Regions from separate parts of the Micromonospora sp. CPCC 206061 genome, predicted to be linked through region 2. Evidence: riboswitches for the same ligand, from Rfam matches in the RefSeq annotation. Region 2 holds a riboswitch; the other holds the start of a gene.

Region 1 (3,602 bases), on a different contig from region 2:
TCGACCGCCGCCACGTCCCGGATCTCGGTCGTGGTCGCGTAGAAGTCGTCCGGCATCGCCGTGGACGAGGTGTGCCACTCGATGTCCCCCCCACGTTCCCTGGTGCTCGAGCTGGAACGGGAAGGGGTGGTTCACGTCCGGATTCGGCGCCGGGTCGACGATGGTGTCGATGCCGCTGCAATGCCCGGCGGTGGTAACGCCGATTGCTCCGGTCGTGTTGTGCCGCACCGACAAGGCGCCCACCGGCTTGTCGACCACCGTCAGCTGGGTGCCGGCCAGCAGCTCGCTGGGCAGCGCGGCAGACAGCGCGGACCTCGAGGTGCGCAGGCCCGTCCGGGCTGGGGCTGAGACTGGACACGGCTGGACACCCTCGCCCGCCCGCTGGCCGGGCGGTTGACCGATGGGCACGCCAGCCCGCACCCAGCCGCTATCGCTGGTTGTCGAGTAGGAACAGACTCGCTACGTCTGGCCAGATCATGCGCAGCTTGCTTGGCTTGCCGTGGAGTCGCTTGGGGTCTTGACCGGGCGGCGACACCAGCGTTGTCTCGCCGCAAGTGGCGCCACACGAGCGGTAGAACTGCTGCGCGGCGGTGTTTTGCTGCAATACCCACAAATACATCGCGTTGCCAGTTCCGTGCCGGGTGACGGCTCGGGCGGCGCGGCGAAGCAGTTGCGTGCCGATGCCCATCCGGCGGCTGTCGTGCCGTACGTGCAGGTTGTCGACGAGGCTGCCCCACTGTGGGTCCTCGTCGAACACGACGTGGATGAAGCCCAGCACGTGGCGCCCCTGCTCGGCGAGGACCGTTTCGCTGTTGGTAGGTGCGGCTAGCCGTGCCGACCACACGCAGCGGCGGTCGGCCACCACGTCGCCGTCGAGGAACGAATCGGCGTAGGCACCGCGGTAGTGGCGGCGCCAGCTGTCAGCATGCAGTAGCGCGATCTGATCGGCGTCGTTTTCGCTGGCGCGGCGGAACCGCGCCGGCCCGGCGGGCGCGTCTCGCTCATCGGGCGTTGCTGTGGCGCCAAATGACAAAGTCATGGGCGAGGCAGCTCCTGGATGTCGCGGCTTGCTCGACACCCCATGTGCCGAGCCCGGTCCTCACCCGGAGCACCCCGCCCGCGAACGGAGGGTTGCCGACCAGCGAGCCGGGGCTTGACGCTGGCACTCATGACCTACGGCCGTGACCGTAGCACGATCAACCGTTCGGCGAAAGCCGCGAAAGCGGCGGAAGTGTGAGAAGACACCGTCCTTATTGGAAAGATCGCCTGCCTTCGGACGCGCGGGCAGGTGATCACACGCTGGCGGCACCGTGGCCGCACGGCCACGGTGTTGCTCATGTAGAGAAGAAAATCTATGGTATGAAAGCGTTTTCCGTAAGGAGCTCTCGTATCGTCGACGCGAGGAGCACAAAGATGGCCGCAACTGAAGCCCGGCTGCGCATCGTGGCGAGCGCCGCGGTCGCGGCGCTCGCGCTGGCGGGGTGTTCCGGCGCCGACGACTCCGGCGACTCAGCCGCTGACCCTATAACCATCGGCGTTTCGTTGCCGCTGACTGGGGACTTCTCCGAGCCTGGCAAGGGCGTGCAGCGCGGCTACGAGGCCTGGGCGAAGATCGTCAATGACAACGGCGGTCTGCTCGGCCGGCGGGTGGAGCTGAAGATTCTGGACGACCAGTCCAACGCCGACCGGGTCGTGTCCGACTATGAGCAACTGCTCGGCAAGGACGCCGTCGACCTGGTCTTCGGGCCGTTCTCCACTCGCCTTGTCATTCCCGCCGCTCGGGTGGCCGAGGAGTACGGCATGCTCTTCGTCGAGCCGGCCGGCGCCGCGCCGCAGGTCTTTGAGCAAGGCTTCAAGAATCTGTTCTACGCCGCCCCTGCTGTCGCCGACGACCACTACAACCACCTGGCCGAGTACATCGTGAAGATGCCGGCGGACCAGCGGCCGAAGACGGTCGCGTACGCGGCCATGGACGACCCGTTCGCGCAGGGAACGGCGTACGGTCTCAAGGAGAAGCTGGAGCAGGCCGGCATCCGGACCGTGGTCGACGAGGTCTACCCGCCGAACACGACCGAGTTCGGCAGCATCGCGGCCAAGATCGCCGCCTCCAAGGCCGACATGGTGGTCGGCGGCACGCAGTACCAGGATGCGGTCAACCTGATCGTCGCCCTCCAGCAGCTCAACTACCAGCCGAAGCTGGCCGCCTTCTCGACCGCGCCGACCAACCCGGAGTTCGCCAAGGCCATCGGGGCCAAGACCGAGGGCATTCTGGCGCCCACCGGCTACACCGAGAAGGCGAAGTTTCCCAGCAACGTGGAGTTCGTGCAGAAGTACACCGCGCAGTTCGGGACCCCGCCCGGCGAGGATGAGGCGAACGCGTACACGACCGGCCAGGTCGTAGCCGCGGCCGTCGCGGCGGCGGGCTGCGCCGAGCAGGGCGACTGCCAGCGCAAGCTCGTCGACTGGTTACGGGGGAACACGGTCGAGACCGTGGTCGGCCCGCTGAACTGGGACAAGGCCGGGCGCCCGCAGAGTGCCCACATGATCCAGCAGTACGTCGACGGCGAGATCCAGATCGTGCTGCCGGAGAGTCAGAAGGAAGCCGAGTTCGTCTTTCCCAAACCGAACTGGTGACCGGTGCTCACCTTCCAGAGCGTCATCCTCGGCGTTCTGCTCGGTGGGCTCTACGCCCTCCTGGCGGCCGGCCTGACGCTCTACTTCGGAGTCATGCGAGTGGTGATGATCGCGCATTCCGCGTTCCTCATCCTGGCCGCCTACCTCGCCTGGTACTTCCACCGCGAGACCGGGATCGACCCGCTGGTGTCGCTGGCCGGGACGGTGCCCCTCTTCTTCGTCCTGGGTGTCGCGATGCAGCGGCTGCTGATCTCCCGGCTTCGCGCGGCCACGCTGACCATGATGTCGGTCCTGCTCACGTTCGCGATCGCGCTGCTCATCGAGGGCCTGCTGGGATACGTGTTCAGCGGTACGCAGCGGCGCACCCAGCTGAGTTACAGCGGCACCAGCCTCGACTTCTTCGGCGCCCGGGTCGCGGTGGTCAAGCTGATCGCGTTCGGCCTGGCCGCCGCCGCGCTGCTCGGGCTCTACGTACTGCTCAAGGCCAGCCGCTTCGGCCTGGCCCTGCGGGCCACCATCCAGCACCGGGACGCCGCGCAGCTGGCGGGCATCGACACGAACAGGATCGCCGGGTACGGCTTTGGCTTGGGCCTTGCCACGGCGGCGATCGGCGGCACCGCGCTGGCGCTCGACACCACCATCTATCCATCCCTGCATTGGCACTGGATCGGCCCGCTGATGGCGATCATCGTGGTCGGCGGGCTCGGCAGCGTGCCGGGCGCGGCGATCGCCGCCATGCTGCTGGGCCTGACGCAGAGCCTGCTGCAGCTGCCGCTCGGCACCACGTGGGCGCAGACCGTCTTCTACGTCGCGCTGTTCGCGACGCTGGCATTCCGGCCGCAGGGATTCTTCGGAGGCCGCCTTGCCCAGCGTTTCTAGCCTCCTACGGCTCAGCGCTCTGGTGGCGGGGGCGGCGCTGGCACTGTCGTTCCCGATGCTGGCACCGAACCCGTACATCCTGTCCGCCG
Region 2 (3,602 bases):
GGCGACCACAAAGGACACGATGCCCACCCGGTCGGCGTCCGGCGCGAACATGCGCAGCTCGGCCACGCCCGGGATATCCGCCAGCCCAGACCGCAGCCGGTGCAGAAGAACCTGCTCCCGCTCGTGCAGCGCCTCGAAGTCGAGTGCGGTGCACACGGCAGCCAACGCGACGGCGCCCAGCAGGTTGGGGGTACCCGCTTCGTGCCGGGCCGGACCCGCCGCCCACCGCACGTCGTGAGTCGCGGCGCCGACATGCGTCGTGGCGCCGCCGCCGGCCAGGTACGGCGGCGCGGCGTCCAGCCAGTCGCCGCGCCCCGCGAGCACGCCCGCGCCGAACGGCGCGTACAGCTTGTGCCCTGACAGCGCCACGTAGTCGACGCCCAGCGCGGCGATGTCGATCGGCGCGTGCGGAGCCAACTGCGCAGCGTCGACCGCGATCCGGGCGCCGTGCCGCCGTGCGATGGTGGCCAGGTTGGCGATCGGCCAGCGCTCGCCGGTGACGTTGCTGGCGCCGGTGACCGCGACGAGCGCGGGCCGGTCCAGCTCGCGCAGGGCGGCATCGACGGAGCGGATCGCCGCGCCGGGACAGTCGGGTACCGGCAGCCGCACCGAACCCACCGGCCAGGGCAGCAGGTTGGCGTGGTGCTCTGCGCCGAACGTCACCACCGGAGTACCCGCGGGCAGCGCGCGAGCCAGCAGGTTGAGCGCGTCCGTGGTGTTGCGGGTGAAGATCACGTGATCGTCGGGCCGGGCACCGACGAAGTCGCCGACAGCCTCCCGCGCCCGTTCATAGGCCAGCGTGCACCTGCGCGACAGCGCGCCCGCGCCCCGGTGCACGCTGCCGTACCAGGGCAGGAGCTCGGCGACGGCGTCCGCGGCGGCTTGGGCGCACGGCGCGGTGGCGGCGTAGTCGAGGTTGATCTGGTCGGGTACGCCAAGAACGGCGGTCATGATGCCTCCGAGTCCACGCTTGTCCGGCGGACCGTCCAGCCGGACCCGGTCATCACCCGGGGCACCCCACCGCGAACTCGACGAGGGTTGCCGGCCAGCAAGCCGGGGCTTGACGCTGGCGCTCGTGACCTGAGGGCCAGCATAGCCTGCGGCTCGGGCGACCGGCCGGCTCCCGGAGGCCGTCCTGTAGACCGCAGTCGCTCTGGTCGCTGCGCTCCCGACGCTTGGTGCGGTCTGCGGACGGCGCGCGCTCGCTGTGTCTGATGCCCTCGCTGCGCTCGGGTCGCTCGGGTCGCTCGCGCGCTTGGGGGCCGTCCTGTAGACCGCAGTCGCTCTGGTCGCTGCGCTCCCGACGCTTGGTGCGGTCTGCGGACGGCGCGCGCTCGCTGTGTCTGATGCCCTCGCTGCGCTCGGGTCGCTCGCGCGCTTGGGGGCCGTCCTGTAGACCGCAGTCGCTCTGGTCGCTTCGCTCCCGACGCTTGGTGCGGTCTGCGGACGGCGCGCGCTCGCTAGGCTGGCCGCATGGCCGTCGCAGCTCCGCCCCTTCCGCCGCCGCTGCCGACCACGCCTGCGCGGCGCGGGCTGAAGCGCGGGCTCCAGATCGGGGCGGTCATCGCCTTCATCGCGATCTGCGCGATCGGCATGCTGGTGTTCCTCGGATACAACATCGGGGTCACCGGCCTGATCGTCGGCCTGGTGGCGGCCATCCTGCCGGTGCCCGCGTTGATCGCCTGCTTCATGTGGCTCGACCGGTACGAGCCGGAGCCCGTCCGCTATCTCGCCTTCTGCTTCACCTGGGGTGCGTTCGTAGCGACCCTGGCGTCACTGACGGTGAACTCGACGATGTCGTGGCTCTTCAAGCGCGAGGGCATACCGGACGCGCTGGTCGCGGTGCTCGTCGCGCCCTTCATCGAGGAGATCACCAAGGCACTCGGGCCGCTGCTGTTGCTGCTCGTTCGGCGCCGCGAGTGGTCCGGCATCACGGACGGCATCGTCTACTGCGGGCTCTCCGCCGTCGGGTTCGCGATGGTGGAGAACATCCTGTACCTGGGCGGGCACGGCTATGCGGCCGGCGCTGACGAGTACGGGCCGGCGACCGGGGCACAGATGGTGTTCGCGCTGTTCATCGGCCGCATCCTGGTCTTCGGGTTCGCCCACCCGCTCTTCACCTCGATGACCGGCGTGGGGCTCGGCATAGCCGCCCGCTCCGGCGACCGCCGCGTGCGCCTGCTCGCCCCGGTCGCCGGGCTGCTGCTCGCGATGATCCTGCACGGCACGTGGAACCTGGTGCCGACGCTGGTGCAGGTGACGGGGGAGAACCTGATCCTGCTGTACGGCTACATCGGTGTGATGGTGCCGATCTTCCTCGCGATGGTGGGCTTCGCGGTGTGGCTGCGCGGCTGGGAGGGCCGGCTGACCGAGCGCACGCTGCCCGACTACGTGAAGGCAGGGTGGCTGTCACCGCCGGAGGTCGCCGCGCTCGGCAGCCTCGGGCGGCGGCACTCCGCGCGGCGGTGGGCCCGCCGGGTGGCGGGTGACGCGGGCCTCCGGGCGATGCGCGGGTACCAGTTCGCCGCGACCCGGCTGGCACTGCTGCGCGACGAGATGCGGCGCGGCCTCGACCGCACCCCACAGGGCGCCGCCCGGGCAGCGGCCGAGGAGCGCCGGCTGCTCGACGAGATCGCCGGGTACCGCAGCGTCTTCGTGGGCCGCGACCCGCAGGCGCCACGTGCGGTCTGGGACGGCGCTCGGTATCACCTGACGTTTCCCGACGGGGTCACCCGCATGGTCGACGCGCCCGACGAGCCGGTCGTGCCGATCCCGGTTGTGATGGCGCCCCCGCCCCCGCCTCCACCGCCTTACCCGACTTATAGGTAAAGGCCGGTCGAGTCGGGCTCGACGCGCTGGGCGGCCACGGCGTGCACGTCGCGCTCGCGCAGCAGCACGTACTCCCGGCCGTGCAACTCGACCTCGGACCGCTCGTCGGGGTCGAAGAGCACCCGGTCACCGGCCACGATGGACCGGACGTGCGGGCCCACGCCCACGGCCGTCGCCCAGGAGAGGCGGCGCCCCATCGAGGCGGTGGCGGGGATGACAATGCCGACGCTCGATCGGCGCTCTCCCTCGTTGCCCTCCAGTCGGACGAGTACGCGGTCGTGCAGGAGCCGGATCGGCAGGCCGTGCTCGATGTCGGAATCGGCGGTCACGACCGAACGCTACCGTGTCAAGTACCTGGCCGCTGCGGGTGTAGCCCCTGATGATGTGGGGGAAGACTCAGGGTCTGATGGGCGGGATCGGCCGGTTACCCCGGGCTAACGTTAGGAAGCTGATTTCTCCAGCGAGGAGGAGCCCTTGAGCCGGGTAGAGCGGGTGCGGGCAAATCTGCGCCGGGCGTACGAGGCTGGTAAGGAGTCGGTGCGCGCGCGCCGCGCCGAGGCCGGCAACGGCAACGGCGGATACCGCGACGAGCCGCCGCCGGACGTTGCCCCGTCCACCGAACTGCACCCGACGACGGCGAGTCGCGACGACGCCGACGTCCCGCACGGGCTTCGCATCGCCGCCGCCTGGTCGTGGCGGCTGATCGTGATCGGTGTACTCGGATGGGCGCTCCTCCGAGTGATCAGTAGGTTGCACATCGTGGTCGTCCCGCT

What was found. Region 2 has a riboswitch for S-adenosylmethionine ahead of V6V89_RS14885 (aminotransferase class V-fold PLP-dependent enzyme). Riboswitches for the same ligand answer to the same signal wherever they lie in the genome.
Region 1: it holds a riboswitch for S-adenosylmethionine, as region 2 does, so the genes downstream of both, V6V89_RS25800 (GNAT family N-acetyltransferase) here and V6V89_RS14885 (aminotransferase class V-fold PLP-dependent enzyme) in region 2, are expected to answer to the same signal.

The regions. Positions count from the first base shown of each region.
Region 1 covers NZ_JBAKHX010000044.1:25,256-28,857, reverse strand. Annotated here, with positions in the region: gene V6V89_RS25810 (hypothetical protein) at 1-56, opposite strand, end outside; gene V6V89_RS25805 (hypothetical protein) at 170-397, shown strand; gene V6V89_RS25800 (GNAT family N-acetyltransferase) at 428-1,039, opposite strand; SAM riboswitch class IV at 1,059-1,174, opposite strand; gene V6V89_RS25795 (amino acid ABC transporter substrate-binding protein) at 1,414-2,634, shown strand; gene V6V89_RS25790 (branched-chain amino acid ABC transporter permease) at 2,638-3,513, shown strand; gene V6V89_RS25785 (branched-chain amino acid ABC transporter permease) at 3,497-3,602, shown strand, end outside.
Region 2 covers NZ_JBAKHX010000017.1:53,920-57,521, forward strand. Annotated here, with positions in the region: gene V6V89_RS14885 (aminotransferase class V-fold PLP-dependent enzyme) at 1-951, opposite strand, end outside; SAM riboswitch class IV at 962-1,081, opposite strand; gene V6V89_RS14890 (PrsW family intramembrane metalloprotease) at 1,474-2,829, shown strand; gene V6V89_RS14895 (GroES family chaperonin) at 2,820-3,158, opposite strand; gene V6V89_RS14900 (AI-2E family transporter) at 3,304-3,602, shown strand, end outside.